Regions from separate parts of the Rhizobium sp. CB3171 genome, predicted to be linked through region 2. Evidence: riboswitches for the same ligand, from Rfam matches in the RefSeq annotation. Region 2 holds a riboswitch; each other region holds the start of a gene.
What was found. A riboswitch is a leader RNA that binds a small molecule or an ion and turns the genes downstream of it on or off. The one in region 2 is predicted to bind cobalamin.
Positions count from the first base shown of each region.

Region 1: it holds a riboswitch for cobalamin, as region 2 does, so the genes downstream of both, QA648_RS08570 (DUF1636 domain-containing protein) here and QA648_RS02350 (aromatic ring-hydroxylating dioxygenase subunit alpha) in region 2, are expected to answer to the same signal.
Region 3: it holds a riboswitch for cobalamin, as region 2 does, so the genes downstream of both, cobU (bifunctional adenosylcobinamide kinase/adenosylcobinamide-phosphate guanylyltransferase) here and QA648_RS02350 (aromatic ring-hydroxylating dioxygenase subunit alpha) in region 2, are expected to answer to the same signal.

Region 1 covers NZ_CP121652.1:1,742,006-1,752,516, reverse strand. Annotated here, with positions in the region: gene QA648_RS08600 (FAD/NAD(P)-binding protein) at 1-273, shown strand, start outside; gene QA648_RS08595 (Rrf2 family transcriptional regulator) at 480-950, shown strand; gene QA648_RS08590 (methyltransferase domain-containing protein) at 973-1,821, opposite strand; gene QA648_RS08585 (SfnB family sulfur acquisition oxidoreductase) at 1,853-3,070, opposite strand; gene QA648_RS08580 (alpha/beta hydrolase) at 3,264-3,863, shown strand; gene QA648_RS08575 (FAD/NAD(P)-binding protein) at 4,231-5,646, shown strand; cobalamin riboswitch at 5,866-6,083, shown strand; gene QA648_RS08570 (DUF1636 domain-containing protein) at 6,191-6,604, shown strand; gene QA648_RS08565 (ABC transporter ATP-binding protein) at 6,615-7,394, shown strand; gene QA648_RS08560 (ABC transporter substrate-binding protein) at 7,408-8,367, shown strand; gene QA648_RS08555 (iron ABC transporter permease) at 8,433-9,443, shown strand; gene QA648_RS08550 (DUF924 family protein) at 9,519-10,079, shown strand; gene QA648_RS08545 (mechanosensitive ion channel family protein) at 10,250-10,511, shown strand, end outside.
Region 2 covers NZ_CP121652.1:479,697-490,207, reverse strand. Annotated here, with positions in the region: gene QA648_RS02360 (GH25 family lysozyme) at 1-26, shown strand, start outside; gene QA648_RS02355 (hybrid-cluster NAD(P)-dependent oxidoreductase) at 87-1,175, opposite strand; gene QA648_RS02350 (aromatic ring-hydroxylating dioxygenase subunit alpha) at 1,178-2,422, opposite strand; cobalamin riboswitch at 2,524-2,728, opposite strand; gene QA648_RS02345 (ACT domain-containing protein) at 2,945-3,358, opposite strand; gene QA648_RS02340 (DUF6656 family protein) at 3,459-4,070, shown strand; gene QA648_RS02335 (L-threonylcarbamoyladenylate synthase) at 4,128-5,102, shown strand; gene QA648_RS02330 (FAD-binding oxidoreductase) at 5,137-6,567, shown strand; gene QA648_RS02325 (MOSC domain-containing protein) at 6,620-7,171, shown strand; gene QA648_RS02320 (DNA translocase FtsK) at 7,251-10,235, opposite strand; gene QA648_RS02315 (DUF1217 domain-containing protein) at 10,455-10,511, opposite strand, start outside.
Region 3 covers NZ_CP121652.1:1,706,090-1,716,600, reverse strand. Annotated here, with positions in the region: gene bmt (betaine--homocysteine S-methyltransferase) at 1-443, opposite strand, end outside; gene QA648_RS08425 (glycine betaine/L-proline ABC transporter ATP-binding protein) at 610-1,662, opposite strand; gene QA648_RS08420 (proline/glycine betaine ABC transporter permease) at 1,655-2,566, opposite strand; gene QA648_RS08415 (ABC transporter substrate-binding protein) at 2,811-3,809, opposite strand; gene QA648_RS08410 (hypothetical protein) at 4,628-4,771, opposite strand; gene QA648_RS08405 (cobyric acid synthase) at 5,005-6,459, shown strand; gene QA648_RS08400 (chloride channel protein) at 6,456-8,252, opposite strand; cobalamin riboswitch at 8,434-8,832, shown strand; gene cobU (bifunctional adenosylcobinamide kinase/adenosylcobinamide-phosphate guanylyltransferase) at 8,975-9,502, shown strand; gene cobW (cobalamin biosynthesis protein CobW) at 9,508-10,511, shown strand, end outside.

The DNA.
Region 1 (10,511 bases), 1.3 Mb from region 2:
GATGCGGGCTATCTCGCCATCGATGCCACAGGGCTCGGCCTTGCCTGCAATATGGCATCGCTGGCGCTCGGCGCTGATGGTAAGACGGCACCGTCGCTGCTCATTTCCGGACCTTTGGCGCGGGGCACTTTCGGCGAACTTATGGGCCTGCCCGAAGTGGTCGAGCATGCCGTTTTCGTCGCCGAACAGGTGGCGTCGGCGATTGCCCAAAATGCTCCCGACCACACCCAGCGCAAGCATAACAAGCCAAAAGTCGATAGCAGCTCCGCGTAAAGGTAGAAAAAAGTGCAAAAACGTTGCTTGAGCGATACATTTGCCCAAATTTACTCATATAAACTATACAATTTGTGAGTTATTATCTTGTTCGCACGGGGCGGCAGCGTTACTTCCGAGGTCAATGACGAACAGGACAAGCCGGTTGAGTCTCGATCGAATCGTGCCGGGCTTACAACAATCGACTTTGCAGTAAGTGGATAGCGATGCTCACGAAAAAAGGAAAATACGGGTTGAAGGCGCTGGTGGACCTGGCACGCCTCGGGCCGGGCGAAACTGCGTTTATCAACGACATCGCGTCCCGCAATAATATCCCGAAGAAATTCCTCGACACCATCCTGTTGGAACTGCGTAATGCCGGCGTGCTGCGCTCGAAGAAGGGGCCAGGCGGCGGCTATTCGCTATCGCGCCCTGCCTCCGATATCCGCATCGGCCATGTCATCCGCACGCTCGACGGTCCGCTCGCGCCGATCCGCTGCGCCAGCCGCACGGCCTATGAAGCCTGCGACGATTGCGCCGATCCGGAGCGCTGTCATGTGCGCCGTTCCATGACGGAAGTCCGCGACGCGATCGCGGCGATTCTCGACAATATGACGCTCGAACAGTTCGTCGCCGGCGGCGGGCCTGGAATCGAAATCGAAGAGCAGGAAGATTATCGCGCTTCGAATATCGGCTAACCCATTGGGTTCCCGAACAAGCTTATTGTTCGCCGTCACCGGCTTTTGAGAACCAAAGATCCCTGTAGATCGCGGCGGCGGATTCATCGGGCGCGCGATCCTCGGTCAGCCAAACCTTCCGGATCGACCAGGCGTCGTCACGGCTCGGAGACTTGCTGCATTGGTCCACATCCGAGGCGCCGACGCAGGGAATGAACCATGACGGCATCAAAGGCCGTGCTGCGTAGCCAGTTTCCGTGCGGGTGATCAGGACAGCAAGCCCTGCCTTCTTGCTGGCTTGCCACGGAAAGATGATCCGGCCTGCGGGCCGCAATGCTTTAAGCCACGATGCCGGTGGGGCGATTACGCCGGCATTTACGTAGATGAGATCGGCATTCGGCAGCGCCAGAGTGGTCGCATCGCCATGGACGAGGGAAATTCCCTCGAATGGCTCCAGATTTGCGCGTGCACGGTTGGCCAAATCCTCTTCGATTTCGAACGCATGAACATGGCCATTTGGCAGCACCAGCATCGACAGGAGCGCCGTATAGTACCCCGTCCCCGCGCCAATATGGATTACGGTGTCGCCGGACTTCGGGGCGGCAACCCCGATCCAGGCCGCATGCAGGAACGGCTCCCCATTATTGATGCCTTTGGTTCTGTCCAAAGCGACGAGCGCATTCTGATAAAGAATGGAGGGATCGGCGCCGGGCGTTTCAATGTAGCGCCGATTGACCTTTATCTGCCAAGGCCCAGGACCCAGGAACGCTTCGCGCGGTACAAGCTCGAAAATCCGCTCAAGCCTTTCATCGTGGGAATTGCTGGCGGCAGCCATCATTTTCGCGTGAAAGGCCCGTATCTCTTCCAAACTGGCACGGCGATTTGCAGTCACGGTCTCTCTCCACCTTCCGATACAAAATTCATCAGAGCGTCCAGTTCTTCGGCGGTGTTACGCCGTTGAGATGATAGTTGCCGACGATGTGATATTTCCAGCGAACCGGGTCGTGCAGCGTGTGGGTGCGGGCGTTGCGCCAATGACGGTCGAGATTGAGGCCGATGCGGGTCGAAGAGGTGCCTGCGAGCTCGAACAGTGTATTCGAGGCTTCGATGGCTATTTCCGTCGTCAGGGTTTTCGCGGCAGCCACAGCAAGTGTGGCCTCGATCACATCATCTTCCGTTGGATTGATCTGAGCAACATCGATCTTCCTGCCGGCGCGTTCCAGCATGGCTGCGGCTGCCTCGATGCGAATGGCGATCTGGCCGATCCTGGCGATGGTCAGCGGATCATCGGCCGCTCGCTCGACGCCGCTGTCCATCCAGGGGCGGGCGTGCGTTTTCACAAACTCCACGGTCTCGGTGAAAGCGGCGCGGGCAATGCCGAGATCGATGCCGGCATGGATAATTTGGCCGACCGAACCGATGGTCGTCGCCCGCTCGAAGCCCTTGTGATGCGCGACGACAGCGTCGGCGTTAACGTAGACATTATGCAGAATGGTGGTGCCGCTGCCGGATGTGCGCTGACCGAAACCGTCCCAATCATCCATGATCTGGATGCCTTCAGCGCCACGCGGGACAAGTGCCAGGATGAGTTCGTCGTCTGCGTTCAGCGCAAAAATACCGATCCAGTCGGCGAAAACTACGCCGGTGGAATAGAATTTGCGGCCGTTGACGCGATAGCCCAACCCGTCCGATGTCAGGCGCGTGTTGTATTGACCGGCCGTTCCGGTGCCGACTTCGGAAAATGCATTGCCGAAGCGGTCACCGGCCAGCGCCCTGGTAAAGAAGAAATTCTTCTGTTCCTCGCTGCCATCGACGCGAAGCGCTTCCAGAATGTAGAAATGGCTCTGCGGAATCTGGGCGATCGAAGGATCGGCTTCGGCCAGAATGGCTATGATTTCGGCAAGAACGGAGTTGGAAATATCGATGCCGTCATATTCGGACGGAGTGGTGATGCCGAGCAGGCCGGATTGCGACAGGGCCTCCAGCTCCTCGTAGGGCAACACCCGGTTGATGTCGCGGTCGCTTGCCTGCTGTGCAAATTGGATGGCCAGCGATCGCGCGATTTCCAGCGCTTCCTCGTCGCTTTGAATGCGGTGTGCGAGCGGTCTGGTGCGCTCGTGCAACTGTGAAACAGTTCCCATTCATAACCCCATCAACGATGGCATATCAGTGACTTAGCTGGCGAAAGCGCTATGATCGTAATTTCTATAGATCTACTATACAATAGATTTTCTTTGCTTATCCAGATTTCGCTATCCGCCATAATAGGCACCGAATGGAGAAATTGTAAGCGGGCGGCTCAATGCAGCCATCGCTCGCATCCAGGAGAGCGCCGTGGTCGCGACACTGATCCTTCCGGGTTTAAACGGCTCCGCCGAGGGGCATTGGCAGCGCCATTGGGCGCGCGATAAGACCTCTGCGGCCATCGTCCGTCAGGCTTCATGGTCGAGGCCGGTGCTGGAACACTGGTTGGCGGCGCTGGAGAGAGAGTTGGAGCGGGTGGAAGAAGCCTGGCTCGTCACGCATAGTCTCGGATGCCTGCTTGCCGCAAATCTCGCAGATCACCCCGCCGCCCGGCATGTGAAAGGCGCTTTTCTTGTGGCTCCCTGTGATCTCGACCGGACGGAGAGGCTGCATCCCGGCGCCATCGATTTCGGCACAATGCCGACTAAAGCTCTGCCATTTCCGAGCTTTGTCGTTGGCAGCCGCGATGATCCGTACATGGATTTCGTCGAGCTTCGGCATCATGCCGCGCGATGGGATAGTGAGCTTCATGATCTCGGCCATGCCGGCCACATCAATATCGCCAGCGGTTTTGGCCGATGGGAGCAGGGCTTCCAACTCTTTTCCGCGTTCACGAAGGGGGTCGAGGATCGGCAATTCAGGCGGGCAAGACCACCGTTGCACGACGTCCTGTGCGGGGCCATGCCATAAGCGTCGTCTTCCATGAAAAATGCGGTCGCAAGAAAGCGCTTGCTACCGGCGCATTTTCGCGCTTTCATATACGACTAAATAAGTAGACAATAGCGACAATGACATTTGTCGAGCCGTCAATGGCTCGATGTGTGTCCAGGTTGACGAAGGCAACGGGCTTCCTAGCTTGAATGGGAGCCCGCCCAGAGCATCCCGTCAGGTAGAGGGATGCCCTGGATTCAAGAACCAGAGCGTCCAATGCGTTTACGACGCGCGGCGCTCTAGCGGCCGAGCGTTTGATGGCCGCGAGCTGTGTGCGGGTCACAGGCAAAGTATCAGCGTGCCCTCAGAAAAGCATGATCGACCACCTCTTGCCCCAGGAGTTGATATGACGGTTCAGGGACTTTTTTCTGCCAGGGCAAATGCCTCGGCGCAGGCCTATGCGATGCCGCGCATCGCTGTCATCGGCCGCGGCTTTTCCGGCATGATGACGGCGATCGCCTTGATGAAGACGGTGCGGACGCCCTTTCATCTGCAGCTCTTCGACCCCAATTCCAGCGTCAGCGGCGGTCAGGCGTTGGCTTCCGGCCATAGCAGCGAAATCCTGAACAGCCGTGTGCGCGATCTCTCGGTTTCCGCTGGCGATCCCGATGATTTCAACGATTGGCTCTGTAGCAATGCCGCGTTCCGCAGTGCCGTGCCGGCGGCCATACCGGGCTTTTTGCAGATATTCGTCCCCAAAAGCATTTTCAGCGACTATGTGTACCAGCGCTTTTCCGAGGCATTGTCCTCGCGGCGGGATATTGCGGTGCAGGTCAGCGGCGAGACGGTGATCGGCCTTCGCCGCAGCCATGGCGACCGCTTTTTGGTGGAGAGCGCCGGCGCCGTCTATCCCCCGTTCGACACCGTGGTCCTGGCGACTGGTTACGGCATTGCCGATCACGAGCCGCAGAGCGGCGAACCGGTGGCGACGCCGACGACGGTCCGCGCCCGCCGCCTAGTGTCGCGCCCGCATACGGTCTTGCTCGGTAGCGGTCTGCGCGTCGTGGACCGGCTGCTGCAGATGCGCGACAACGGCTATGATGGGCAGATCACCATCGTTTCGAGACACGGCTTTCTGCCGCAGAGCCACACCCGCAGCAATGCCGATCCGGTCTTTCCTGCAGAAGCAATGCCCGGCAGTCTCAGCGAGATTGTGCGTTTTATCCGGCGGGCTTGCGAGAATGCGGAGGCGAGCGGGCAAAGCTGGCAATCCGTCATGAACGGCCTGCGCAAACATGCGCGCTCCCTCTGGCGCTCGCTGCCGGCCGGACAGAAGCAGCAATTCAACCGCCATCTGCGCGCCCTTTACGACAGCCATAGAAACCGTCTCCCGGAGGCTCTGTATGTCCGGCTGAAGCAGGAGTTGGCGGAGGGCAACACGCTGTCGCGTCGCGGCCAATTCCTAAGGCGCACGCCGACCGGGTTGATGCTGAAGCCGGCCGGTCAGCAGGGCGCGGAGCAGATCTATGCCGACGAGGTGATCGATTGCCGCTGCCGGGAGCCCGATCTCGATACGCCATTGATGCGGAGCCTGATCAACGCGGGCCTCGCCACACCGGATGAACTCGGTCTTGGCCTTGCTGTCGAAGCAACGGGGGCGCTTTCCACAGATGGCCGCATAATCGAGGGACTTTTCGCCATCGGCCCGCTGGGGCTCGGCAGCCTGCCGGACATCGATCTCGTGCCCGAGATCGTCACGCAGGCCTATGCGGCCGCCGAAGGCGTGGCGGCCCGGTTCTATCCGCAGTGCAAGGCGGTGTGATTGGGATTTTTGTCGCTCGCCTAAGCTCGGAGGCGAGGTCATTTGCCATGTTCAACAGCCCTTATGAATACGAGCTTCGGCCTCATCGCCATGCCTTATTTTTTGATTGAAATTAGTAACGTAATAACATAACAAATGCGCTTACCATTCACGCGAACCGGAATTCGGGGACAAGTGCAGACCTCAATGACACTACCATTGCTCGCTTTGATTTTCTGTGAGATGAACCATACCGATGGTGCTGCCGCCGGAATCATCCGGAGGGCGGCTGAAAAGGGAACACGGTGCGGATTACCCATCAGGGGCCAAAACCGTGGCTGCCCCCGCAACTGTAAGCGGAGAGCGCGTTCGCGACATGCCACTGGCTTCATGCCGGGAAGGTGCGAACGGGCTGTGACCCGCGAGCCAGGAGACCTGCCATCGATGACGTCAACCGCAACGGACGGGGTGTTCCGATGGAAATTCAGTGGTTGGGCGACGGAGCATTCGCGTCCGCAGGCCCTATCTTGACTTTGCCTCCGGCGAGATCTCCGGGAGGCTTTTCATGGATACAGCGAGAGAGCAGACGCATCGGATCACCGTATGCACGAATTGCCGTCACGTCGGCGCGCCATGCCGTCCCGGTCTTGATTTGCTGAAGCATCTACAGGCCGCCATTACCCAGGCTGGCGCGGCACTTTCCGACGATTTCAGTCTGGAGGGCAGCGTTTGCATGGCCGGCTGCGATCGGCCATGCACCGTCGCCTTCCAGGCAACGGCAAAGGCGACCTACCTCTTCGGCGACATCGCGGGCGAGGCGGATATCGGGGCACTCGTCTCCTTCGCCGAGCTTTACCGCGATCGGCCCGATGGCCTGACACGGGAAGGCGAACGCCCGAAAATGCTGGGCGGCAAGACATTGGCGTGCATTCCGGCTGCGATCGTTTCGGCCGAACGCCAAGCAACGCTCTTGCAGTAGGAGCGGGGTCATGCTGGAAAAATGCTTGCGACTGGAAGCTGACGGCGTCACCTGGGGCCCGCATAAGGGTAAACCGATCATCCGGGACATCAGCCTGTCCGTCAAAGCTGGTGATCGGCTGGCAATCATCGGCCCGAACGGGGCGGGTAAATCGACCCTGCTGCGCTGCCTCTATCGTGGTATCCGGCCGCAACGGGGTTGCGTGCGTCTCGACGGCATCGATCTCTGGTCGATCGGCCCGCGCGAGGCGGCGCAGCGTATCGCCGTCGTCCTGCAGGAGACGCCGGGCGATTTTCCCTTTAGCGTCCGCGATGTGGTGATGATGGGCCGCATTCCCCATCGCAAGGGCATGGCGCGTTGGAGCGAGGAGGATCATGCGGCGACCGCGGCAGCACTTGTCCGCCTGGAGCTCAAGGATCTGGCGCTCCGGCAATTCGCGTCGCTTTCGGGCGGCGAAAAGCAGCGGGTATTGATTGCCCGCGCGCTGGCGCAAGAGCCGGAGCTGATTATCCTCGACGAGCCAACCAACCATCTCGATATCCGCCATCAGCTCGAAATACTGGAGCTGCTGAAAGGCCTTGGTCGGACGATCATCACGACCTTGCACGACATCAATCTTGCCGCCGATTTCGCCACCCATGTCGCAGTGCTCGATTCCGGCTGTTTGACAGGCCACGGCTCGGCAACCGAGGTTCTGACCGCCGAGCGCATCTCATCCGCATTCCGTGTCGAAGCGAGCCGTCAGGTCGTGGGCGACACATCCCATCGTTTTACGTTTTCTCTTCGATAATTTGGAGCCATCCATGTCTTTCCGCATGTCCTTGTCCGCTACCGCCTTGCTGCTCGGTACGTTCTTTGCTGGCGCTGCTTTGGCCGAACCCGTCACCGTGCGTAGCTGCAATCGCGATGTCACTTTCGACAAGGCGCCGGAGCGCGCCGTTTCCAACGATGTCAACCTCACGGAAATGATGCTGGCGCTGAAGCTAAGGGATCGCATGGTCGGCTACACCGGGGTTTCCGGCTGGAAGACGCTGGATGAGAAGCTGCGGGACGGCATCAAGGAAATGCCGGAGCTGTCGCCGAAATATCCAACCAAGGAAGTGTTGCTCGGAGCCAATGCCGACTTTTATTTCGCCGGCTGGAACTACGGCATGAAAGTGGGCGGCGAAGTGACGCCGCAGACTTTGGCGACCTTCGGCATCAAGGTCTATGAGCTCACCGAATCCTGCATCTTCGTCATGCAGAAGAACAAGCCGACCATGGACGACATGTTCGTCGACCTGCTCAATCTCGGCAGGATTTTCCGTGTCGAGGATAGGGCGGAAGCCCTAGTGGCGGATTATCGCAAGCAGCTCGGCGCTATCCAGGCGAAGATCAGCCGTGCCGACAAGCCGACCCGCGTCTTCGTCTATGATTCCGGTGAGGAGAAGCCCTTCACCTCGGGCCGGTACGGCATCCCGACGGCAATGATCGAAGCGGCCGGCGGCACCAATGTCATGGACAATGTCGAAAAGAGCTGGACGGAGGTCTCCTGGGAGCCTGTGATCGAGAAAAACCCCGAGGTCATCGTCATTGTCGACTACGGCGAAGTCACGGCGGCCCAGAAGATCGCATTTCTGAAGAACAATCCGGCTTTCAAGACCATCGACGCGGTGAAGAACGACCGTTTCGTCGTGCTTCCCTATGTCGAGGCCACGCCGGGACCGCGCAATATCGAGGCGATCGCAACGCTGGCGAAGGCTTTCCACCCGGAAGCGATGTAACGAACGACAATGCCCATCCGTCCAGTCGATCACTGAGCGGATCGGATCGCTTCCTGGATTTTCGCATGCGTATTGGCCTTCCCATTCTAATCCCTCTCCTGGTCGCTCTCCTCGCCATGTCGATCACGGCGGGCGTTTCCTTCGGTGCGGCACCGATCCCGTTTGCGACCGTCTGGTCGATCGTCGGCAACAAGCTGCATGCCAGCTTGTTTCCCGTCACCTGGTCGGGCGGACAGGAAAGCATCGTTTGGGACGTCCGTTTTCCGCGCGTCATTCTCGCGTTGCTCGTGGGGGCCGGGCTTGCGGTCACCGGAGCTGTGCTGCAGGCCTTGACGCGAAATCCGCTGGCTGATCCGCATCTTCTCGGCGTTTCCTCAGGTGCCGCTTTCGGTGCTATCCTGGCACTACTGCATACGGGGCTCATCCTTGGGCTACTGACCGTACCCTTATTCTCCTTCGCCGGCGCGCTACTCGCGATCGCCGCCGTAGCGCTGGTGACCCGGCTGACGCGCTCGCAATCAGCCGACCGGCTGGTGCTGTCTGGCGTCGCCGTCGCCTTTGTCTTTACCGCGCTCGGCAATCTCCTGATTTTTCTCGGCGACCCCAGGGCGGCCAATACCGTTGTCTTCTGGATGCTCGGTGGTTTGGGGCTGGCGCAGTGGCAGCATCTGATCTATCCGGCCGGCGTGCTGCTTGTCTGCCTTGCCGTGCTGATGCTGAAATCACGGGAGCTCAACGCGCTTGCCATGGGCGATGAGACGGCAGCGACGCTCGGCATTGCCGTCTCGCAATTCCGCTTCATGCTGTTTGTTGTCACGGCGCTGCTGACGGGCGTCATGGTCGCTTTTTCGGGCGCGATCGGCTTTGTCGGACTGATGGTGCCGCATTTCGTCCGGCTTCTCGCCGGCGGCGACAACGTCCGTGTCGTGCCGCTTAGCGCCGCCTTCGGGGCACTGACATTGGTCTGGGCCGATATTGCTGCGCGGCTTGTCATGGCGCCGGAGGACATGCCGATCGGCGTCGTTACCGGTCTGGTCGGCGGCATTGCCTTCATTCTGATCCTGCGAAAAAGGTGACCAACGGGCGGCGTTCACCATTGCCACCCGCCGCTCGTGGACCTATCTCCCGACGGGCATGCCGGGAGGGAGCGAATGGCCGCAGATCCGATTGTTTGTACGCCAGAGGAAGTGCTGAGCTTCTGGTTCGAGGAGTGCACGAGCGAGGATTGGTTCCGCTCCACCGTTGCTCTTGACGAAGAGATGCGCCGTCGGTTTCGCGACACGCATCTGGCATTGGCGGCTGGCGTGCCTGATCTTTGGCGGGCAACGCCCGAAAGCCGGCTGGCAGCGGTCATCGTCCTCGATCAGTTCGCCCGAAACATCTATCGCGGCACACCGCTTGCGTTTGCGACGGATGGTTTGGCTTTGCAGGAGGCGAAAGAGGCTTTGGAGGTCGGTGCGGATCGAGGGATGCCGGCGGAACGACGGATATTCTTCTACTTGCCTTTCGAGCATGCCGAAGACCTGGCCGAACAGGGCCGGTCCGTGGCACTTTTCCGTTCGCTCGGCCTTGAAGAGCAGATCGATTATGCGGTTCGCCATCGCGCCATCATCGCCGCCTACGGCCGCTTCCCGCATCGCAATGTCTTCCTTGGCCGGGTGTCGACAGAGGCTGAGAAAGACTATCTCGCCGAGCCTGGAGCAGGATTCTGAGGGAATAAAGGTGTAAATGCCTTTGTGTCGCCTTTCTTTGCCTTACAAGGCGTAGGCCAAGGGAATATGAAATTCGCAATCACAGTTTAGGAAGATCCGATCTTCCGTTTTTTCGTGCGGCGAATCCGTTTACTCGCCGCCGGCGACTTTACTGCGACGAGGAGCTTTGCTTGCGCCCGCTGAAACACCGTCTCCGTTTTTTGCCCGTGCTGCTTATGGGGCTGAGCGCAGCCATTGTTGCCGGCCCTTTGATGGGCGGGCGGGCTTTTGCGCAAAGCCAGCAGCAGGCACAACCGACGCAGCAACCGGAACAGCAGCCCGCAGGCCAAGCGCCGCAGTCGGCGCAGCTCGCCAACGGTTTGCTGGAGACTGCCGTTGCCGATCTCGCCAAGGCTAAGAAGGACTTCGCCTCGATCGAAGGTGACTCCAAGG
Region 2 (10,511 bases):
ACGAGTTGAATTATCAGGATTTCTAGCGCATCCGCTATCGGGCGGGAGCCGCCCGATAGCGGATAAGTAGTCTCGATTCAAAAGGCTTAGGCTTCTATCTGCACATCCGTTTTAGGCCGCGAACAGCAGGCCAGAATGTAGCCTTCGTCGATTTCGTCGTCGAGGATGCCGCCATTATGGTTCATCTCGACCTCGCCCGACAGTTTCATCACCCTGCAGGTGCCGCAGAGACCGGATTCGCAGGCAGCACCGATGCGTACGCCGGCGCCGCGCGCGGCCTGCAGGATCGTCTGGCCTGGGGCGCAGGCGACATCCCTGCCGGCCATGGTGAAGCGGATCGAGGTCGCCGCGTCCGTCGACGCGTCATCGCTGACTTCGGCCAGCGGCGTTGCCGCCTGCGCCGGCTGGAAGCTTTCCTGATGGTAGCGCGCCATGTCGAAGCCGTGGGCTTCCAGCATGGAGCGGACGGCATCCATGAAGACTTCAGGGCCGCAGCAGAAGATGGTGCGTTCCATGAAATCTGGCGCGAGCAGTCCGATCTTTGCCTTGTCGATGCGGCCCTTCAACCCCGACCAGAGATCGGTGCGGCCGCAGCCCTCGACGATGAAGCCGAGATCGAGGTTCGGCATGAAGCGGGCGAGATATTCCAGCTCCGAGCGAAAAATGATGTCGGCGGGGCTGCGCGAGCAATTAACGAAGGTGATGTCCGACAACGGCGCTGTGTCGGCCATGTAGCGCGTCATCGCCATCATCGGCGTGATGCCGGAGCCGGCCGAAACGAAGAGATATTTTTCGCCGGGATGACGGATGTGGCTGAAATCGCCGAGCGGGCCGAAAGCCTTGATGCGCATACCGGGCTTCAGGTTCTCGAACATCCAGCGCGTGCCGATGCTGTCCTTCTGCGCCTTCACCGTGACGGCCACGGAAAAGGGCCGCGACGGCGTGGACGACAGCGTGTAGGTGCGCATGACCGGCTCGGGCGCCGTCGGCAGTTCCAGGGTTACGAACTGGCCCGGCAGATAGCGGAACCAATTATCCTTGTCGGAGCGGAATGTGAAGGTCATCACATCGGGCGCTTCCGGCGTTGCCGACAGGCATTCGAGCAGATGCTGCCTGTCGCTCCATGGCTGCATCTGGTCCAGGTGCTGATGGCGGAGAGAGATGGTCATGTTCATACTCAGGCAACCGCCGACAGCTTGGCCTGGTCGCCCTGCAGCCGGTTGATCATGAAATTCGAGTACCACTCGACGAACTGCATGACGCCCCCCTCGTGGAGTTCCGAATAGGGGCCGGGCTCATAGGCCGGCGAGCGTATGCCGAAGGCATTTTCCTCGACGATGCGACGGTCCTGATCGTTGGTTTCCGTCCAGACATGGGTCAGTTCCTCGAGGTCATAGTCGACGCCCTCGACCGCATCCTTATGCACCAGCCATTTGGTGGTGACCGCGGTTTCCTCGGCGCTGATCGGCAGCACGCGGAAGGAAATAGCGTGGTCGCCGAGAAGATGGTTCCACGTTGTCGGGTAATGGAACAGGATCATCGCACCGATATTGTTGATGGTCACGTCAGGCGATAGCGGCCGCTTGACGGCGCGCTTGCCGGACATGGTGTAGCTTTCAGCCCCTTCGATCAGCGGCATGCGGGCGGCGCGGAACTGACCATCGGGTGCGATCTTGAATTGGCTCGGCAAGCCGGCGGCTTCGCAGCGCTGCCAGTGCTCAGTGATGAGGGGATCGTTCATCGCACCTTGTACACCCGTGATGGTCGGCGCTTCCGGGTAGGTACGGCAGAGCTCCGGATGATTGGCGGCGCAGTGATAGCACTCGCGATTGTTCTCCCATACCAGCTTCCAGTTGCCCTTTTCGATGATGGTGCTCTGGAAGGCGATCTTCGTCTCGCCGATGCGATGCGGCGCCATGTAAGGCTCGATCGCGGCGCGGACCGGGGAGAAATCCGGGGCATTCTTCGCCAGGCAAATGAAGATATAGCCACCGACGCTTTCGCAGTGAATCGGCTTCAGGGAGAACTGGCTCTTGTCGAAATCCTCCGCCATCTGCCGGGCGAAAAGCAGTGAACCGTCGAGCTCGTAGGTCCACTGGTGGTAGGGGCAGACAAGCTTGGCCGAAGAACCGCGCTCGGAGGCGCAGACACGCGAGCCGCGGTGGCGACAGCTATTGTGGAAGGCGCGGATGACCTGATCCCGGCCGCGGACGATAACGACGGGATAATCACCGACCTGGACCGTGAAATAATTGCCCGCCCGCGGCACTTCGCAATCATGGCCGATGAACAGCCAGTCGCGATAGTAGATCATCTCCATGTCGAGCTTGAAATAATCGGGGTCGGTATAGAAGGCCTGCTCCAGGCTGAAACCCTGGCGGCGGTTCTTCAATTGTCGCAAAACGTCGGTGCCGATATCCATGTGTCTATCCTCGTGCAATACCAGGCAGTAGGCAGAGGACATGCACCGGCCGGCCTTAAACGGCCCAACGCATTACCCCCCGACTGCCCGCCGCGGTCAGTGAAATCTATCGTCCCCAAGGCTGGTTTCCGGGCTCTGGAGCGGTCCCCAAGGGGACCCCATGGCGCCTTCCCAGGTTGTTCTCGACCCAGTGGCTTTATCTGCCATGCCTCACTCCACCACCGTTGCGGGGGCAGCGCCGGATTTTGACCGGCTTCCCAATTCTCCGCCTCCCTAATAGACGGCACCTTGAGATTGAGGTCATCATAGCTCCCGCCTCATGCGTCGCTCTGCTGCAATGCGACATCGGCTTCGAAATTGGCGACAGATGAGATGAAGCTTGGAAATGACGCGAATTTTGTCGCGATAATACGAACAAATTCAAGCTATTAGCTTGGTGCCGGCAAAATGCGCGTCCGCGCGAACCATTCTGCGCTCCATGACGCTTTATCTTGATTGCGACAGAGCGATGGGCGATGAATTTTAGGGACGATCTTGTCCGGCGGAGAGCGCCTTCAATGCCGCTATGGCACGCTCGGCATCGGCGATCGGCACGAAGATATGGTCATGATAATAGGCCGCAACGACATTGGCGCTGATGCCCTCGCTTCCGAGTGCCATAGCAAAGGCGGCCGTCAAGCCCACGGCCTCCAGCGAGGAATGGACGTCTAGGCTAATCATTCGCATGGCGGGTTCAGCCGGAAGCCCCGCCTGCCGGGCGGCCTCGATCGGAAGGATCAGCGTCATTCCCTCTTTTTCGTGGAACATTCCGATCGGCTTCAAATGGATATAGTCTGTCAGCATTGAAGGCGGCACGCAGCAAAAGACGAATTCGCCTTCAATGAGATTTGGCTTCATGCTCGCAATCAGCAGTTTGAGTTCGGTGATACCCGGCATGGCTCTGATCCTTCCAAACATCCCAGCGTGGCGCGCTTAAGCCCGGCTCAAGCTAGGCGATCTATCAACTGCTATCCATACCCATACCGTGAGTGCCGCCATGGCCAAGCTCAGATATTTCGACGCCAAGAAGCCCGCCGAACCGGAACCAGAATTGCCGGCGGCCTCCCATAGCGAATTCCTGCGCACCGGCCGCATCACCCGCGACAGGGCGCATTGGCTGGCCGAAGAGCGGCGCTATCTCAGCTATGAGGAAGTGGCCGAGCGCACGGCGAATAAGCTGCGGAATGCTGGCGAAAAGACCCACGATCGGCTGAACAGCTTTCACCAATCGATTCGTTTTCCGAAGCTGATCTTCCATCACACGCTGAAGGACACGCCGCATCTCGGTTATTGCCATGTCACTGCGGCGCGAACGCAATTTGCGCAGTATGAAGAGGTGAGCTGGGCCTTCTACATCGCCAATTTCTTTGCTCGCATCGGGCAGAACGACAACTTCTTCGAAAATATCAGCCTGAGATATTCACGAATGTATTTTGCCGTCGCCGTTTTGCCGGATCAGGAATCGCCGGAAAAGAAGCTGACGATCAACCGCGAGATCCGAGGCAACGGCGTACTCTTCCACACGCATGATCCGCAGATCGCCATCCGCAATGTGCTGCTGCTTGGCGCACGCAACGAACAGCTCCGCGACATCATTCGCCAGCTTTGATCATTGATCCCCAAACTTGAAAAGCATAAGAACGGCCTGAACTGCAACGGTCAGGCCATGGCGCGACACATAGACATTCTCCAGGATCCCGAAACGGCTATAGCTGCGGCGTCGGAAACGCTTGCCGAGGGGCTGCCGATCGGGTTGCCGACCGAGACGGTCTATGGGCTTGCCGCCGATGCCACCAATCCCGCTGCTATCACCCGCATCTATGAGACCAAGGGGCGGCCCCGCTTCAATCCGCTGATCTGCCACATGAGCGATCTTGCCATGGCGGAACGCCATGCGATCTTCGACCCGATCTCGCGGAAGCTGGCCGAAGCCTTCTGGCCCGGTCCGTTGACCCTTGTGCTGCCGCTGCGGCCGGAAAGCGATATCCATCCGCTGGCAACCGCGGGGCTTGATACGATCGGCATCCGTGTGCCGCAGGGTTTTGCTGGCGAGCTGATCCGCGCCTTCGGCCGGCCGCTCGCCGCCCCCAGCGCCAATACGTCCGGCAAGATCAGCGCCACCAGCGCCGATCATGTTCATGACGATCTCGGCGAACGGATTACACTCATCCTCGATGCCGGCGCTTCGGTTGTCGGCGTTGAATCGACGATCGTCAAGGTTGAGGACGGGGAGATGCGCCTGCTGAGGCCGGGGGGCCTCGCGGCTGAGGAGATCGAACGGATCGCAGGTCAGCCGCTCAAGCGCAAGAACGGCGCCTCGCCGGCCATTGAAGCGCCAGGCATGCTTGCCTCGCACTATGCGCCGGGTGCTGCGGTACGGCTCGATGCGACTGCTGTTTTACCGGGCGAGGCGTTGATCCGTTTTGGCCGGCCGGATATTGCCGGTGCGGAGAACGCGGCCATGGTGCTCGATCTCAGCCCGTCCGGCGATCTTGCGGAAGCCGCCGCCAATCTGTTCGATTTCATGAAACGCGCCGATGGCAGCGGCGCGGCAATGATCGCCTTTTCCAGCATTCCCGACGAAGGCCTCGGCGAAGCCATCAACGACCGCCTGCGCCGCGCGGCCGCGCCCAGAGAGTAAATCCGGTCAAAGACACATCGGCAAAGGACACGCCATGAGCAGCTCCGCCCCCTCCTCCGCCCTTCTGGATCGCTTTGCCGCGATCGTCGGCGAAAAGCATGCCGTGCAGGACCCTGCGGAGATCGCACCGCATCTTATCGAAAATCGCGGGCTCTATCACGGCGCATCGCCCCTGCTCTTGAAGCCGGGCTCGGTAGAAGAGGTTTCGGCAATCCTGAAGCTTGCCAGCGAGACCGGCACGGCCATCGTGCCCCAGACCGGCAATACCGGCCTTGTCGGTGGCCAGACGCCACGCGAGGGCGGCTCCGACATCATCCTCTCATTGGAGCGCATGAACCGCATCCGCGACATCGACCCGGTCGGCAATACCATGATCGTCGATGGTGGTTGTATCCTGGCTGACGTACAGAAAGCGGCGGAAGAGCATGGCCGCATGTTTCCGCTGTCGCTCGGCTCCGAGGGCTCCTGCCGCATTGCCGGCAATCTCTCCACCAATGCCGGCGGCACGGCCGTTCTTGCCTATGGCAATATGCGCCAGCTCTGCCTCGGCCTTGAAGTGGTGCTGCCGACCGGCGAAATCTGGAACGGTCTTCGGCGGCTGAAGAAGGATAATACCGGTTATGACCTGCGCGACCTCTTCATCGGCGCCGAGGGAACGCTCGGCGTCATCACCGGCGCAGTGCTGAAGCTTTTCCCGCAACCGCTCGGTCATCAGGTGGCTTTTGCCGGTATCCAATCGACCGAAGACGCACTGACACTGTTCAAGAATGCGGCCAGCCTCTGCGGCCCGGCGCTGACCGGCTTCGAGCTGATGCCGCGCATCGGCGTCGAGTTCACCGCCCGCAACATTCCGGGCGTGCGCGATCCGCTGGAAACAGTGCATCCCTGGTATGTGCTGATCGATATCTCCACATCGGATTCGGCCGAGACCGCCGAGAGGATGATGACGACGCTGCTGGAGCAAGGTTACGAGGCCGGCCTGATTCAGGATGCGACCATCGCCAATTCCGAGGCGCAGCGAAAGACGCTGTGGCACATGCGCGAGAGCATGTCGGACGCGCAGAAGCCGGAGGGCGGCTCGATCAAACACGACGTCTCCGTTCCGGTCGCGCAGATTCCGAAATTCATGCACGAGGCGGAGAAGGCAGTGATGGCCGCCATGCCCGGCGCCCGCATCTGCGCTTTCGGCCATATGGGCGACGGCAATATCCACTACAACATCTCGCAGCCCGTGGGAGCGGACAAGGCGGAGTTCATCGGCCGCTGGCGCGAAATGAACAAGATCGTGCACGGGCTGGTGCTGCAACATGGCGGCTCGATCTCCGCCGAACACGGCATCGGGCAATTGAAGCGCGACGAACTGGCTTCGATCCGCCCTGAAATCGAGATGGATCTGATGCGCCGGATTAAGACGGCGTTCGACCCTGCAGGGATCATGAATCCGGGAAAAGTCCTCAAGATCTGAGAGCCGGTTGGCTGCCTTCAACGGGTAGCAACACGCTATGGAAGGGTTCGGCATGGGCGACAAACGCGTATATGTGACGTCAGTCAGCAGCAGCGGCGTGCATAGTTTCAGCAAGCAGAACAAGGATCACATTCAACTGCTGACGGGGCTCGGCGTGGAAGGCGACGCGCATATGGGGGTGACGGTAAAGCATCGCTCGCGCGTCGCGGTCGATCCGACGCAACCCAATCTGCGTCAAGTGCATATTATCCACGAGGAGCTGTTCGACGAACTCACAGAAAAGGGATTCTCTGTTGCTCCGGGCGACATGGGCGAGAATATAGCGACCCGAGGGATCGACCTACTTTCCCTGCCTCGAGGGGCGCGCCTGCATATCGGCGAGGAAGCGATCGTGGAAGTGACTGGGCTTCGCAACCCGTGCAAGCAAATCGACGATTTCCAGAAGGGCCTGCTGCATGCGGTGCTCGATAAAGATGCCGATGGCGGTCTGATCCGCAAGGCTGGCATCATGGGTATCGTCTCGCAGGGTGGCCGCGTGCAACCCGATGACGCCATCCGCGTCGAGCTGCCGCCGCTGCCGCATATCAAGCTCGAGCGCGTCTGATAAAAAAGAAGCGGCCTTCCGTTGGAAAGCCGCCTCGTTATGCCGCTCTCATGTCGCGTTAGCTTTGCAGCCTGCTTGATCAATCGAAATCGTCTTGGCCCGAATTGCCGCCGCCATTGCGGTTGCCCGAGATGATCTCACGCTTGCCGACATGGTTGGCGGGGCCGACCAGACCGTCCTTTTCCATGCGCTCGACGAGCGAGGCAGCGCGGTTATAGCCGATGCCGAGGCGGCGCTGGATGTAGGAGGTCGAGCACTTCTTGTCGCGCATGACCACCTTGATCGCCTGTTCGTAGAGATCGTCGCCGTCTTCCGAGGCGATGGCGCCCTTGTCGAAGACAGCCGTGTCTTCTTCCTCGTCGTCTTCTTCCTCGTCGGCGGTGACCGTATCGAGATATTCCGGCCGCCCTTGAGTCTTCAGATGTGCGACGACCTTTTCGACCTCTTCATCCGAAACGAAGGGACCATGGACGCGCGAGATGCGCCCGCCGCCGGCCATATGCAGCATGTCGCCCTGGCCGAGGAGCTGCTCAGCGCCCTGCTCGCCGAGGATGGTGCGGCTGTCGATCTTCGAGGTCACCTGGAAGGAGATGCGGGTCGGGAAGTTTGCCTTGATCGTGCCGGTGATGACATCGACCGAGGGACGTTGCGTCGCCATGATCAGATGGATGCCGGCGGCGCGCGCCATCTGCGCCAGACGCTGGATCGCGCCTTCGATTTCCTTGCCGGCAACCATCATCAGGTCGGCCATTTCGTCGACGATGACGACGATATAGGGCATCGGCGTCAGGTCCATTTCCTGCTGTTCTTCGATCGGGGCACCCGTGCCCTTGTCGAAGCCGGTCTGGACCATGACATGGATCGTCTCGCCCTTTTCACGGGCGGAAGCGACGCGGCTGTTATAGCCGTCGATATTGCGCACGCCGAGGCGCGACATCTTGCGATAGCGATCCTCCATCTCGCGCACGGCCCATTTCAGCGCCATGACGGCCTTCTTGGGATCGGTAACGACCGGGGTCAGCAGATGCGGGATGCCGTCATAGACGGAGAGTTCGAGCATCTTCGGATCGACCATGATCAGGCGGCATTGCTCCGGCGTCATGCGGTACAGCAGCGACAGGATCATGGTGTTGATCGCGACGGACTTGCCCGAGCCGGTGGTGCCGGCGACGAGCAGATGCGGCATCTTGGCGAGTTCGGCAATGACAGGCTCGCCGCCGATCGTCTTGCCGAGGCCAAGCGCCAGCTTGTAGCCACTCCTCTCGAAATCCGCGGACTCAATCATTTCGCGGAAATAGACGGTCTCCCGGGTGACGTTCGGCAGTTCGATGCCGATGACATTGCGACCGGGAACGACGGCGACGCGGGCTGACAGAGCCGACATCGAGCGAGCGATATCGTCGGCGAGATTGATGACGCGCGAGGATTTGACGCCGGGGGCCGGCTCGAATTCATAGAGCGTTACCACAGGACCTGGACGGACATGGATGATCTCGCCCTTGACGCCGAAGTCTTCGAGCACGCTTTCTAGAAGGCCGGCATTCTGCTCCAGCGTTTCCTGCGTCATGATCACGCCGGTCCGGGCGGCAGGCTCCTGCAGCAGTTCGCGGGGCGGGAGCTCATATTCACCCTCACCGCTGCGGGCGATCGGCCGCCATTCCGGAAGAGCCAAGGCATTAGCCCTGCGCGGCGTAATCTGCGACGGCGGCGGATCGATCAGACGCTGTTTGGCGGCTTCGACGGCGGGAATGACCGGCTTTGCTTCAACCATGGGAGCGGCCGCAGCCGGCGCCGGCGTGCGAACCGGTATCGGCGCGACGACCATGACCGGAGCCGGAGAAGGCAGGCTCGGAGCCGCAGCCGGCTGAACCTCGACAATGGCCTCTGCCTCACCGGCAAATACTGCGGTGACGAAGGCGGGCGGGATGAACGCGACAGGTTCCGTCACCTTTGCGTCCGCTTCGACCGGCGCTGCGGCCTCGATCGAGGCCGGCACAAAGGGCGCCAGTACCGCAGCTTCGAGCGCGGCAAGCTCGTCCATCACGAATGCGCCGACCGGGGCCGGCTCCATAGCCGGAGCAGGTGCGGCGGAGGCAACGGCCGTTAAAATTTCGGTCTGTAGCGGTGAGTCTACGGCAGGCGACGGGCGGCGGCATTCGACGACGCGGAATTTCGCGACGATCGATTCGACCTCAGATTGGATCTCAGGAACGAGCATCGGCTGGACCGGCTTGCCCTTGATGGCGGAGAGGAATTCACCATCGAAGGGCATGGCGTCCCAGAAGGCGAAATCCGAGAGATGGGCAAGCCGCGATTCGACCACAGGCGCGGCGACTGATTCTTCAACTTTCGGCAGCGACGAGAAGGCATCCAGCGCGATCGCGGGAGCTCTATGGAATGCGGTAGCGATGACGGTCATCTCCAATGCGTCCGGCTGCATCGCCGGAGATTTCTGAATTGCGGTAGGCTTGAAGGTCTCACCCACGAACGGCATGTCTTCCCATGGCGGCAGTTGGAATTCTGCCGACTGGTCCATCTGCGGACGATCGATAGAGCCATGTGATTCGGGCACCGGCGGCTCAATGACGCGCATTGCGGCGTGATTGACGGCTGCGGGCGCCAAGGCGGGCGCAGGTTCCACGGGCGGACGCCGGCTGATGATCTCGGTCTCGCGCGTGCGGGTGAAACGGACGTTCGGTCCCATCAGGAAGGCGTTTTGCCAGCCGGGCGAGGCAAGCTCCTCTGCGGAGATCCCGTGGGGCGTGACAGGCATGATGGGGCCGCTTGCCGCCGTGCTGGCTTGCAACGCCTCCACGACAGGTTTTGGCGCCGCGGCGATTCGCAGGCGAGCTTCTTCGGCAAGCCGCAATTCCTCGGCGCGGCGCTGTTCTTCCGCGCGCCGCTTTGCTTCGCGCGCATTGCGGATCTTTTCTTCCAGGAATGCGCGGCGGGCAGCGATCTGCTCGGCCCGGCGGGCCTCTTCTGCGACCTGCTCCGGGTCCAACTCGCCCTCCTGCTGGAAGCCGGTTGCCGCATTCGAAATGTTCGTTCGAGAAAGACGCATGAGACCTGCAACCCAGTCATTGATATTGCCGATGGCTTCTCAAATCGAATAGGGCAAGGACGGTTAATAAGTTCCTTCTTATCGGCCTCGAACGCACTTATTCCGCCTCTCCAGAACCCGAGGGCGACCCATACCGGCACGGCTGCAACAGGCATGCCGACGGCTTTCGCGCCGCACATCGAAGCGGCGCGAGGCGATCATCATTTTTGGCGCTGTTCGTTATTTATTGGAAAGCTGGGCGATCGAAAGCAGCGTATCGGCACTGATGCCGACGCT
Region 3 (10,511 bases), 1.2 Mb from region 2:
ACGCCGCCGGCCTTCAGGCCTTCGATCTGCTCGGCGAAGGCGGCAACAGCGTCCTCATAGGTCAGCGCACCAAGCGGCATTAACAATTCGCCGGTTGGGCCGACGGAGCCGGCGACGATGACCTTGCGGTTAGCCTTGTCGGCGACAGCGCGGGCGATCTCGGCTGCCTGCTTGTTCAAGCTGTGAACGCGGTCCTGCGCGTGGTGCAGCTTCAGCCGGTGGCGGGTACCGCCGAAGGTGTTGGTGAGAATGATGTCGGCGCCAGCGTCGACGAAATCCTGGTGCAGTTTGGTGATCCGCTCGGGATGCTGTTCGTTCCAGAGTTCCGGCGCTTCACCGGCCTCCAGGCCCATGGCGAAAAGATTGGTACCGGTCGCGCCATCAGCGAGCAGCACGCCCTTTTCGGCAAGAAGATCGGTCAAGGGATTGGCTGTGACGGTCATGGCGTCTCCTCGAATGCGTCGGATAAATCGGATTGAAATGCAGATATAAACATTTCTTTATATGAGTACAATGCCGGGATAAAGGCAGAGGTTGCTCGATAATGCGATGGACAAGAAAAAAGCGCCCAGGGCAGGGCGCTTTTTCGCTTCATGATGGAGGTTCGTTTCAGGCTGCTGCCATCTGCGCCGCTTCATGCGTCGTCGGCGTCACCATGGCGGCGATGATGGTTTGCAGGTCGATTGCGCCGATCGGCCGGCCGCCGGCATCGGTGACGACGGCAGCGGTCTGTCCGCCGTCGGTCATCTGTTTGGCCGCCATTTCCAGCGTCATGTCGCCGGATATGCGTACGCCGTGCGCCTCGCCAACAATCGGCTTCATGATCGTCTGAGCCTGAATAACGCGGCCGCGATTCACTTCCTTGACGAAGGCGGTGATGTAGTCGTCGGCAGGTTTCAGCACGATTTCCTGGCCGCTGCCCTGCTGCACGACCTTGCCGTCCCTAAGAATGGCGATCTTGTCGCCGAGGCGCAGTGCTTCGTCGAGATCGTGGGTGATGAAGACGACGGTTTTCTTCAACTCCTTCTGCAAGTCGAGAAGCACGGTCTGCATGTCGACACGGATCAGCGGGTCAAGTGCTGAATAGGCTTCATCCATCAACAGGATGTCGGCATCGTTGGTGAGCGCGCGGGCAAGGCCGACGCGCTGCTGCATGCCGCCGGAAAGCTGGTTCGGATAGTGGTTCTCGAACCCCTTCAGGCCGACGCGCTCGATCCAGTATTGGCCTTTCTTCTGGCTTTCTGTCCGGGCCACGCCCTGGATGTCCAGGCCGTAGATGGTGTTTTCGATCACCGTGCGGTGCGGCAGCAGGGCGAATTTCTGGAACACCATCGCCGTCTTGTGACGGCGGAACTCGCGAAGGGAATTTTCGCCCATCTTGCAGACGTCGACGCCGTCATAGAGGACTTCGCCGGCGGTCGGTTCGATCAGCCTGTTGATATGGCGGATCAGCGTCGATTTGCCGGAGCCGGAGAGACCCATGACGACCGTAATGGCGCCGGCCGGCATATCGATATTGATATCCTGCAGGCCGAGGACATGGCCATGCGTCTCGTTGAGCTCGGCCTTGCCGATGCCGTTTTTCACCGCATCCACATAGTCGCGCCCGCGTGGGCCGAAGATCTTGTAGAGGCTTTTGATCTGGATCGCATGACTAGCCATGGATGACCTCCGAGTGCTTCTGGAGCCGTCTGCCGTAGGCCTGGCTCGTGCGGTCAAAAATAATGGCGATCGCGACCAGGGCGAAGCCGTTGAGGAAGCCGACTGTGAAGAACTGATTGTTGATCGCCTGCAGCGTGTTCTTGCCAAGCCCGCCGACGCCGACCATCGAGGCGACGACGACCATGGCGAGCGACATCATGATGGTCTGATTGATGCCGGCCATGATAGTGGGCAGCGCCAACGGAATCTGCACGTTGAACAGCTTCTGCCGGTGCGACGAGCCGAAGGCGTCGGCTGCCTCAAGCACTTCTTTATCAACGAGGCGGATGCCGAGATTGGTTAGCCGGATCATCGGCGGAACGGCATAGATGACGACAGCGATCAGGCCAGGGACCTTACCGATGCCGAAAATAACGACGACGGGGATGAGATAGACGAAACTTGGCATCGTCTGCATCACGTCGAGGGTAGGGTTGATGATCGATTGCAGCCGATCGGAACGTGCCATCAATATGCCGATCGGCAGGCCGATGACGATCGCGATCAGGGTGCAGACGGTCACCATGGCAAGGGTCACCATCGTGTCGCCCCAGAGGCCACAGACGCCAATCAGGATCATGGAAATAGCGGTGCCGGCGACGATCTTGAGATTACGGCTGGCGGCGTAGACGACGGCCATCATGACGAAGAGCACAATGAACCAAGGCGTATTGGTGAAAAGCCATTCCAGATAGTTCAGAAACCATTGCAGCGGCTGAACCACGGCATCGATGACATTGCCGTAAGCCCGCACTATTCCTCTGAAGCCATCATCGATATTCTTGCGCGCGGCGCGAATGAGAGTGTCGTCGATCGCCGGAAAATTACATAGAACATCCGGCAAAAAACTACATTGTATAGCCATGAAATTCCCCTTCTTGTCCGGTTTTGACCAGCCCGTGCGTGTGGCCTTCACGTGCGGATGGTGGGCAGCGCTGCGACCGGTTCGTCAGACTGCTGTTTATTTTTTTACACCATTTGAAGGCGCCATCCTGCGCTTGTTGCGACCTAAGGCCGCGTTACTCCGTCGATATGGGCGTCGACGCCGCGGCTGCGAATATGGAACTGGCGGCCGACGCAGTGCCGGCCGCCAGTCCACGCGTTTCATGTCAAAGCGAAGCCTTCACCTTGGTGGCTACTTCTGGAGATACCCACTTGGTCCACATATCGGGGTAGGTCTTCAGGAAGTATTTTGCGCCGTCTTCGTTGGTGCCCTGATTGTCCGTCATCCAGGCCAGAACCTTGCCGACCGTGCCGTTGTCCCATTTGCGGGTCTTGACGTAATCCATGGCAATACCTGCCTTGGAGGCAAACGCCTTGGTCACGACGGTATAGACGTCGGAAACCGGATAGGAGTTGACCTTCGGATTGGCGCAATCCTGGATGGCCGTGCAGGCATCCCATTCCTTCTTGTCATGCGGCACGTTGAAGCTCAGGCGCACCATCTCGTACTTGCCGAGGATCGCGGTCGGAGCCCAGTAGTAGCCGAGCCAGCCGGTCTTCTTTTCGAAGGCGTTGGCGATCGAGCCGTCGAGACCAGCGGCCGAGCCGGTGTCCACCAGCGTGAAGCCGAGCTTCTCGGCGCCAAGCGCCTTATAGAGATTGGCCGTGGAAATCTGGCAGTTCCAGCCCGACGGGCAATTGTAGACTGCGCCCTTTGAGGAATCTTCCGGGGCGGGGAAAAGTTCCGGATGCTTCAGCGCGTCCTGAACGGTCTTGATATCCGGATGGGCGTCGGCCATGAATTTCGGAATCCACCAGCCTTCGACGCCGCCGTCGCTGAGAAGGGGGGCGGCCTCGATCAGGCGGCCTTCGGAAACGGCCTTGTCGAGCGCGGTGCGCACGGCATTGACCCAGAGTTCGGGCGCGACATCGGGCTCGCCCTTCTCGTCCATGGAGGCGAAGGTCGGCTGCGTGTCGCCGGTGACCAGCGTCACGTTGCAGCCATAGCCGTTCTGCAGGATGATCTTGTCGACCTGCGCGGCGACGCCGGCGGACGCCCAGTTCATTTCAGCAATTGACACGTCGCCGCATTCCGCAGCCTGCGCCGAGCCAGCCAAAGCATAGGCACCAAATGCAAAGATGGCGGAAGCAATGAGCTTCTTCATTGGATAATGTCTCCCAGTTCTCGTTAAGTTACGGGAATCGACTCCAGCAGACATGATGCCTGCCGATCCCCCGTCAGCGTGGTCGCACCACAACCGTTCACTCGCCGCTGACGACGTCTGTCCGGTCCCCTGTTTTTCAGTCGTGCGCTTGCTCTTTATGCGGCTACGAACCATGTCGCGACCGTGCTCTTTTTCGCATCGACAGGATGCAGCCTAAGGATTTGAGTGAAGAAATCAACCTGCCGTCGACCGTGCGGGCTTACCACGCCTTGTCGAAAAGCTTATATAAGCGCTTGAATTAGCCTGTTTTCTGCTATTCATGGCTGTAAAATGGTTATGGAAGAGGCAAGCGAACCCGTAGCGATTAAACATCGCTAAAATATCGCGCCCGGCAAAGACCTTTTTTATTCCATTCGCGCCGTTTTCAGTCTGTCGAGGCAAGCCGAAAAAAATTCAAAAAATTTTCGGATTCATCCTTATTTAAGCTCTTAATAACCCTCCGGTAACGATGTCCGGCTATCAATCTGGACGTGGCGGGGGACAAACCTGCCTCTCCGGATCAGGTAGTGCGTACCGGAGGAAGCGAGCCTTGCAGTGTGAAATGCAAGCGAGCCGGCGTTTTTGGCAAACCGCGTCGATCTGGAGATCGCGCGGTTTTCGCGTTTTGGGCTTAGGCTAACGGTCTCAGGCAGAATCGATATAGGATATTCCCGAGGTGCGGACGGACCACGGCGCACCTGAATGGCGGAAACAGCAAAGCCGCCTATGCCCTCGCATGGCGGCTTGATGTGCGGTCGGTTGGCGGCCTTGACGGCCTATCAACCGACGCTGTAGGTGCGGATGAAACCGATCGGGCCGAAGCGGGTATCGAGCTGCTGCAGGCGGCTCTCGGGGCGGCGCGACGGCAGTTTCGAATTCCAGGCGATCTGGATGGAATTCTTGTTGTTGAAGATGAAGAGCATCGGGGTTTCCTCGGGCCGGATCGACCGGCATTCGTTGTTTGATTGGCGACGGAGATAATCCTCTTCAGTGCGCCGAACAATGGATGAAGTCGTCATCGAATGTCGCAAATAGAGTATGTGAGGACGTGATGCTTTTTTGCCTCGCAGATCCGGCTTTTCGCTGTTAATCATCGCGGCAGAATCAAGGCGAAACCAGGGTTTTCGGTCGTAGTGCCATATCGGAGCGATAACGGATGACGAAGGCGATCATGCTGCAGGGGACCGGCTCCGATGTCGGAAAAACGGTATTGGTCGCCGGACTCTGCCGGCTGTTTGCCAACAGGGGCGTTCGGGTGCGCCCTTTCAAGCCCCAGAACATGTCGAACAATGCCGCGGTCGCCGAGGACGGCGGCGAAATTGGCCGGGCGCAATGGCTGCAATCGCTGGCCGCGCGCGTGCCGTCATCGGTGCATATGAACCCGGTGCTGCTGAAGCCGCAATCAGAAACCGGCAGCCAGATCATCGTGCAGGGCAAGGTCTGGGGGCAGGCAAAGGGCAGGGATTACCAGGCGCTGAAGCCGCAATTGCTCGGCGCCGTGCTGCAAAGCTTTGCGACCATGCGCGCCGGTACCGATCTGGTGATCGTCGAGGGCGCCGGTTCGCCGGCCGAGATCAATCTCAGGAAGGGCGATATCGCCAATATGGGTTTTGCCACCCGCGCTAATGTCCCGGTCGTGCTCGTCGGCGATATCGATCGCGGGGGCGTGATCGCTTCGCTGGTTGGCACCCATCATATCCTGCCCGAGGAAGACCGGCGGATGATCCGTGGCTACCTGATCAACAAGTTTCGCGGCGATATCTCGCTGTTCGGCGAAGGGGTGGATGCCATTGGGGGCTTCACTGGCTGGCCTTGCTATGGCGTCGTGCCCTGGCTAAAGGCGGCGGGCCGGCTGCCAGCCGAGGATTCGGTTGTGCTGGAGCGGCTGGCGCGCGGCTCGGATGGCGCGTTGAAGATCGCAGTGCCTGTCTTGCCGCGCATCGCCAATTTCGACGATCTCGATCCGCTGCGCGCCGAGCCCGATGTCGATCTCGTCTTCGTGCGCCCTGGCGAGCGGTTGCCCGCGGACGCAGGACTCGTAATCCTGCCGGGCTCGAAATCGACCATCGGCGACCTGATGGATTTGCGGGCGCAGGGGTGGGATCAGGATATAGCTGATCATGTCCGCCGCGGGGGCCGCGTCATCGGCATTTGCGGCGGTTATCAGATGCTCGGCCGCGTGGTGCATGATCCGCTCGGCATAGAGGGATCGGTGACGGAGATACCGGGGCTTGGCCTGCTCGATGTCGAGACCGAGATGGCGCCGGAAAAGACATTGCGCAACAGCGTGGCTTTTTCCAGGGAATACGACGCACCGCTCTCGGGCTATGAAATCCATCTCGGCGTGACTCGCGGCACCGATTGCGACCGGCCCTCGACGATGATCGACGGCCGGCCGGATGGTGCGCTTTCCAGCGACGGCCTGATCATGGGCACCTATCTGCACGGGCTTTTCACCAGCGACGCCTACCGGGCAAAGCTGCTTGCAAGCTTCGGCCTGACCGGCGAGCGGATGGATTACCGCGCCGGCGTCGAGGCGGCTCTGGACCAGATTGCAACGGAGCTGGAAGCGGTGCTTGATCCGGCCTGGCTCGACAGCCTCGTGTACTAAATTTCGCCCGACACTTCGCGGCGGCGGCGGTCGAGTTCTTCGCTGTAGCGGCGCAGCGTATAGCTCTCGGTGAGCAGGCCGATCACCTTGCGCTCGATCAGGTCGTTGATCACCACGAGTGCTTCGCTTTGCGTCTGGTCGAACAGGGCGGCGGCCTGCCTGGCGTTCATCTGCGGCTGCAGGAAATCGTTGCGATGGCGGATGAAATCGGCGAGGCCGTGTTCCTCGTCGTCCTTCTCGACCGGGCTCGCATAAATGTCCGGCATCAGCACCATGCCGGCATATTTCTCGTCCTTGTCGATAAGAATGACGCGCTGCGCCGAGCCGATCGGAAAGCGGTGACGAAATTCCTCGATGCTCGTGTTGACATCAGCCGTGTGGACGTCCGGGCGCATCATGCGGACGACCGTCAGATTGCGGATCCAGCCGACATCATGGGCGCTGCGGATGCTTTCGCCGCGCAGATGGAAGCGCCATGTTGCGAAGGAATAGCCGAAGGTGGTGCGCACGACGAGCGACGAGGTAATGACGGCGGCGAGCACCAGGGCGGTGATCGGAAAATCGCCGGTGATCTCCAGCGCCAGGAAGGTCATGGTCAAGGGGCCGCCGATGATGGCGACGGCAAGCGAGCTCATGCCGACCACGGCATAGACGGCCGGCGTCAGTGTGGCGTGATCGAAATAGGGGCCGCAATAGGCGAAGATTTTGCCGAGCAGCGCGCCCATGAACAGCGACGCAAAGAACAAGCCGCCTCTGAAGCCGGATCCGATCGACACGGCGGAGGCCAGGGATTTCAGGATGAAAAGTCCGGCCAATGCGCTGAGTGTCACATTTGTCGACAGGTTGAGATGCAGTGCGCCGTGGCCGGCCGACAGAACCTGCGGCGAGATCAGCGCCAACAGGCCGACGACAAGGCCGCCGAGCGCCGGACGGAAGGGCGGCGCGATGGAGCTCTTGCGCGCAAACTCTTCGACCCAGGCGACGCCTTGCATGATCAGGATGCCTATACCGGCGCAGAAAGCACCGAGCAGGACAGCCGGAAGATAGTCGGCAGGGACGATCGCACCGAAATGATCGATGTCGATGGCGAAGTCGTCACCGGCGAGCAATCTTGCGATCATGGTCGATATCAGCGCTGAGACGACGACCGGCGTCAGGGTGAGGATGGAATAACTTCCGATAATCAGCTCGAAAGCGTAGAAGGCGCCGGTGAGCGGCGCATTGAACGCGGCGGCGATGGCGCCGGCAGCGCCGCAACCGACGAGCATGCGCAGGTCGGCGCGGCGCATCTGCATCTTATAGCCGAATTTCGACGCAATGCCGGCGGCAAGCTGCGTGTAGCCAGCTTCAAGCCCGACCGACGCGCCGAAACCGTTCGAGATCAGGTTTTGCACCGCAACGAGGATACTATCGGTGAGCGACATACGGCCACCGTGCAGCGCATTGGCTTCGATCGGGTCGACCATCGGCTTCTTGCGCGTGCGCGACAATATATAGAGCAAGATGCCGAGGATGATGCCGCCGGCTATGGGCGCGATCAGAAGCACCGACTTGTCTGGTATAGCTACCGCTGCCGAACTCAGGCGCTCATAGTCGGTGATCCCATAGATGGCGCTGTGAAGCTTGCGCGAGACAAAGCTCATCGCTGTTACGGCGCAACCGGAGACTATTCCCGCCAGGGCGCCGGCGAAAACCAGCCCCAATTCGCCACGACGCAGCAATGCCCTGAACCGACCAAGATCGAATAGGGCGGAGAAGACGCCGAGGCGGCGCGGTTGGAATTTCTGTAACATGGGGAACAGACGACAGTTTTTTGCTCAAAGCTACGTGCTTGGCTTCTATAAACTCCTAACATCAAAGAAATACGGCAAAAAGAGCGCCAAACCGCTGCGACTTTTATGCATATTTCGCCGTTAGGACAGCCGATGTCGTATCGGCCGGCCTTGATTGACTTGCCGGGACCGAAAGCCTAATCATTGCGGCATAACGAATGGTTCCCGAGCGGCGATCTGTCGCATGGGATGAAAAGGGAATGTGAAGGGGCGGACCCAACTCGGGCGTTCTCATCACAGCCGACCCCGCGACTGTAGAGCGGTCAGGGTCTTTCATCCGGTTTGGGGGGTATTTTGCTGATGGTCCGCGTGGTGCGGGCAGGTGAAAGCAGCTTCGAGCCGGAAAAGCCACTGGCGTGGCATCATGATCAACCAGGGCTGGACGCCTCTAATTCTACGAATCGTCCGCCTTTTCATGATGTTTGCCGGGAAGGCGAGGGAGATCCGCTGGTGCAGGAGCGGAGGCGACCGATTTCGGTTTGCCCCGCTTGCTGCGCCTCATCCGCGAGCCAGGAGACCTGCCATACGTGCCGGGCACAAGGCCCACCCCAGGGACGGATGTCTCGGCTGCCAGCACGGAGGTTGTCATGGCGCGAAATGAATTTTGGGCGCGCAGGCGCCTGCTTTGCGGCTTTGGCGGCATCGCGCCCGCGGTCGCCTTTGTGTCGGGGCGGAAATAGCCGATGCTATCCTCACCGTCCCGCGCCGTTCTTGTTCTCGGCGGCGCACGCTCCGGTAAATCCCGATTCGCCGAATCGCTGATCTCGGATACCGGCCTCGATCGTCATTACGTGGCGACGGGCCAGGCCTGGGACGACGAAATGCGCGATCGCATCGCACAACATCGCGCCGAACGGGGTGATCTTCTCTGGACGACGCATGAGGAGCCGCTCGATCTTACGGCGCGGCTGGCGGCGATCGACGGCGAGGACCGCGCTGTTCTCGTCGATTGCCTGACGCTTTGGGTCACCAACCTGATGATGGCCGAGCGCAACATCGCGGCGGAATTTTCCGCTCTCACCGAATTTCTACCGGGCGCAAAGTCACGCCTCGTCCTCGTTTCCAATGAGGTCGGGCTCGGCATCGTGCCTGAAAACCGTATGGCGCGCGAGTTTCGCGATCATGCCGGCCGGTTGCACCAGATGATCGCGGCGGCGAGCGCCGAAGTCTATTTTATCGCGGCGGGGCTGCCGCTGAAAATGAAGGGTTGATCCGCATGAACCAGGAAAAAATTCCCGCCACCGTCATCACCGGCTTCCTTGGCGCCGGCAAGACGACGATGATCCGCAACCTCCTGCAGAACGCCGGCGGGAAGAAGATCGCCCTGATCATCAACGAGTTCGGTGATCTTGGCGTCGATGGCGACGTGCTGAAGGGCTGCGGCGCGGAAAACTGCACCGAGGACGACATTATCGAGCTGACCAACGGCTGCATCTGCTGCACGGTCGCGGACGATTTCATCCCGACCATGACCAAGCTTTTGGAGCGTGATGCGCGTCCCGATCATATCGTCATCGAGACTTCCGGTCTGGCGTTGCCGCAGCCCCTCGTCGCTGCTTTCAACTGGCCGGATATCCGCACCCAGGTCACCGTCGACGGCGTCATCACCGTGGTCGATAGCGCCGCTGTCGCCGCCGGCCGTTTTGCCGATGATCACGATGCTGTCGAAGCCCGTCGTGTCGAAGACGAATCGCTTGATCATGAAAGCCCGATCGAGGAGCTGTTCGAGGATCAATTGACCTGCGCCGATCTTATCGTCCTCAACAAGACCGACCTGATCGATGTCGCTGGCCTTGGTCGCGTCCGTACCGAAGTTGCCTCTCGCACCGCCCGCAAGCCGACGATCATCGAAGCGAAAAATGGTGAGGTTCCGGCCGCCATCCTCCTCGGCCTCGGCATCGGCACCGAAGGCGATATCGCCAACCGCAAATCACATCACGAGCTGGAACACGAGGACGGCGCACCGCATGATCATGACGAATTCGACAGCTTCATCGTCGAGCTCGGCCCGATCGCCGATCCGCTTGCCTTTATCGAGAACTTGAAGGGCGTGATTGCCGAACACGATGTCCTGCGCCTCAAGGGTTTTGTCGATGTGCCCGGCAAGCCGATGCGCTTGCAGATCCAGGCCGTCGGCAGCCGCATCGACCATTATTTCGACCGCGCCTGGACGCCGGGCGAAGAGCGTCAGACGCGGCTTGTGGTGATTGGGCTGCACGA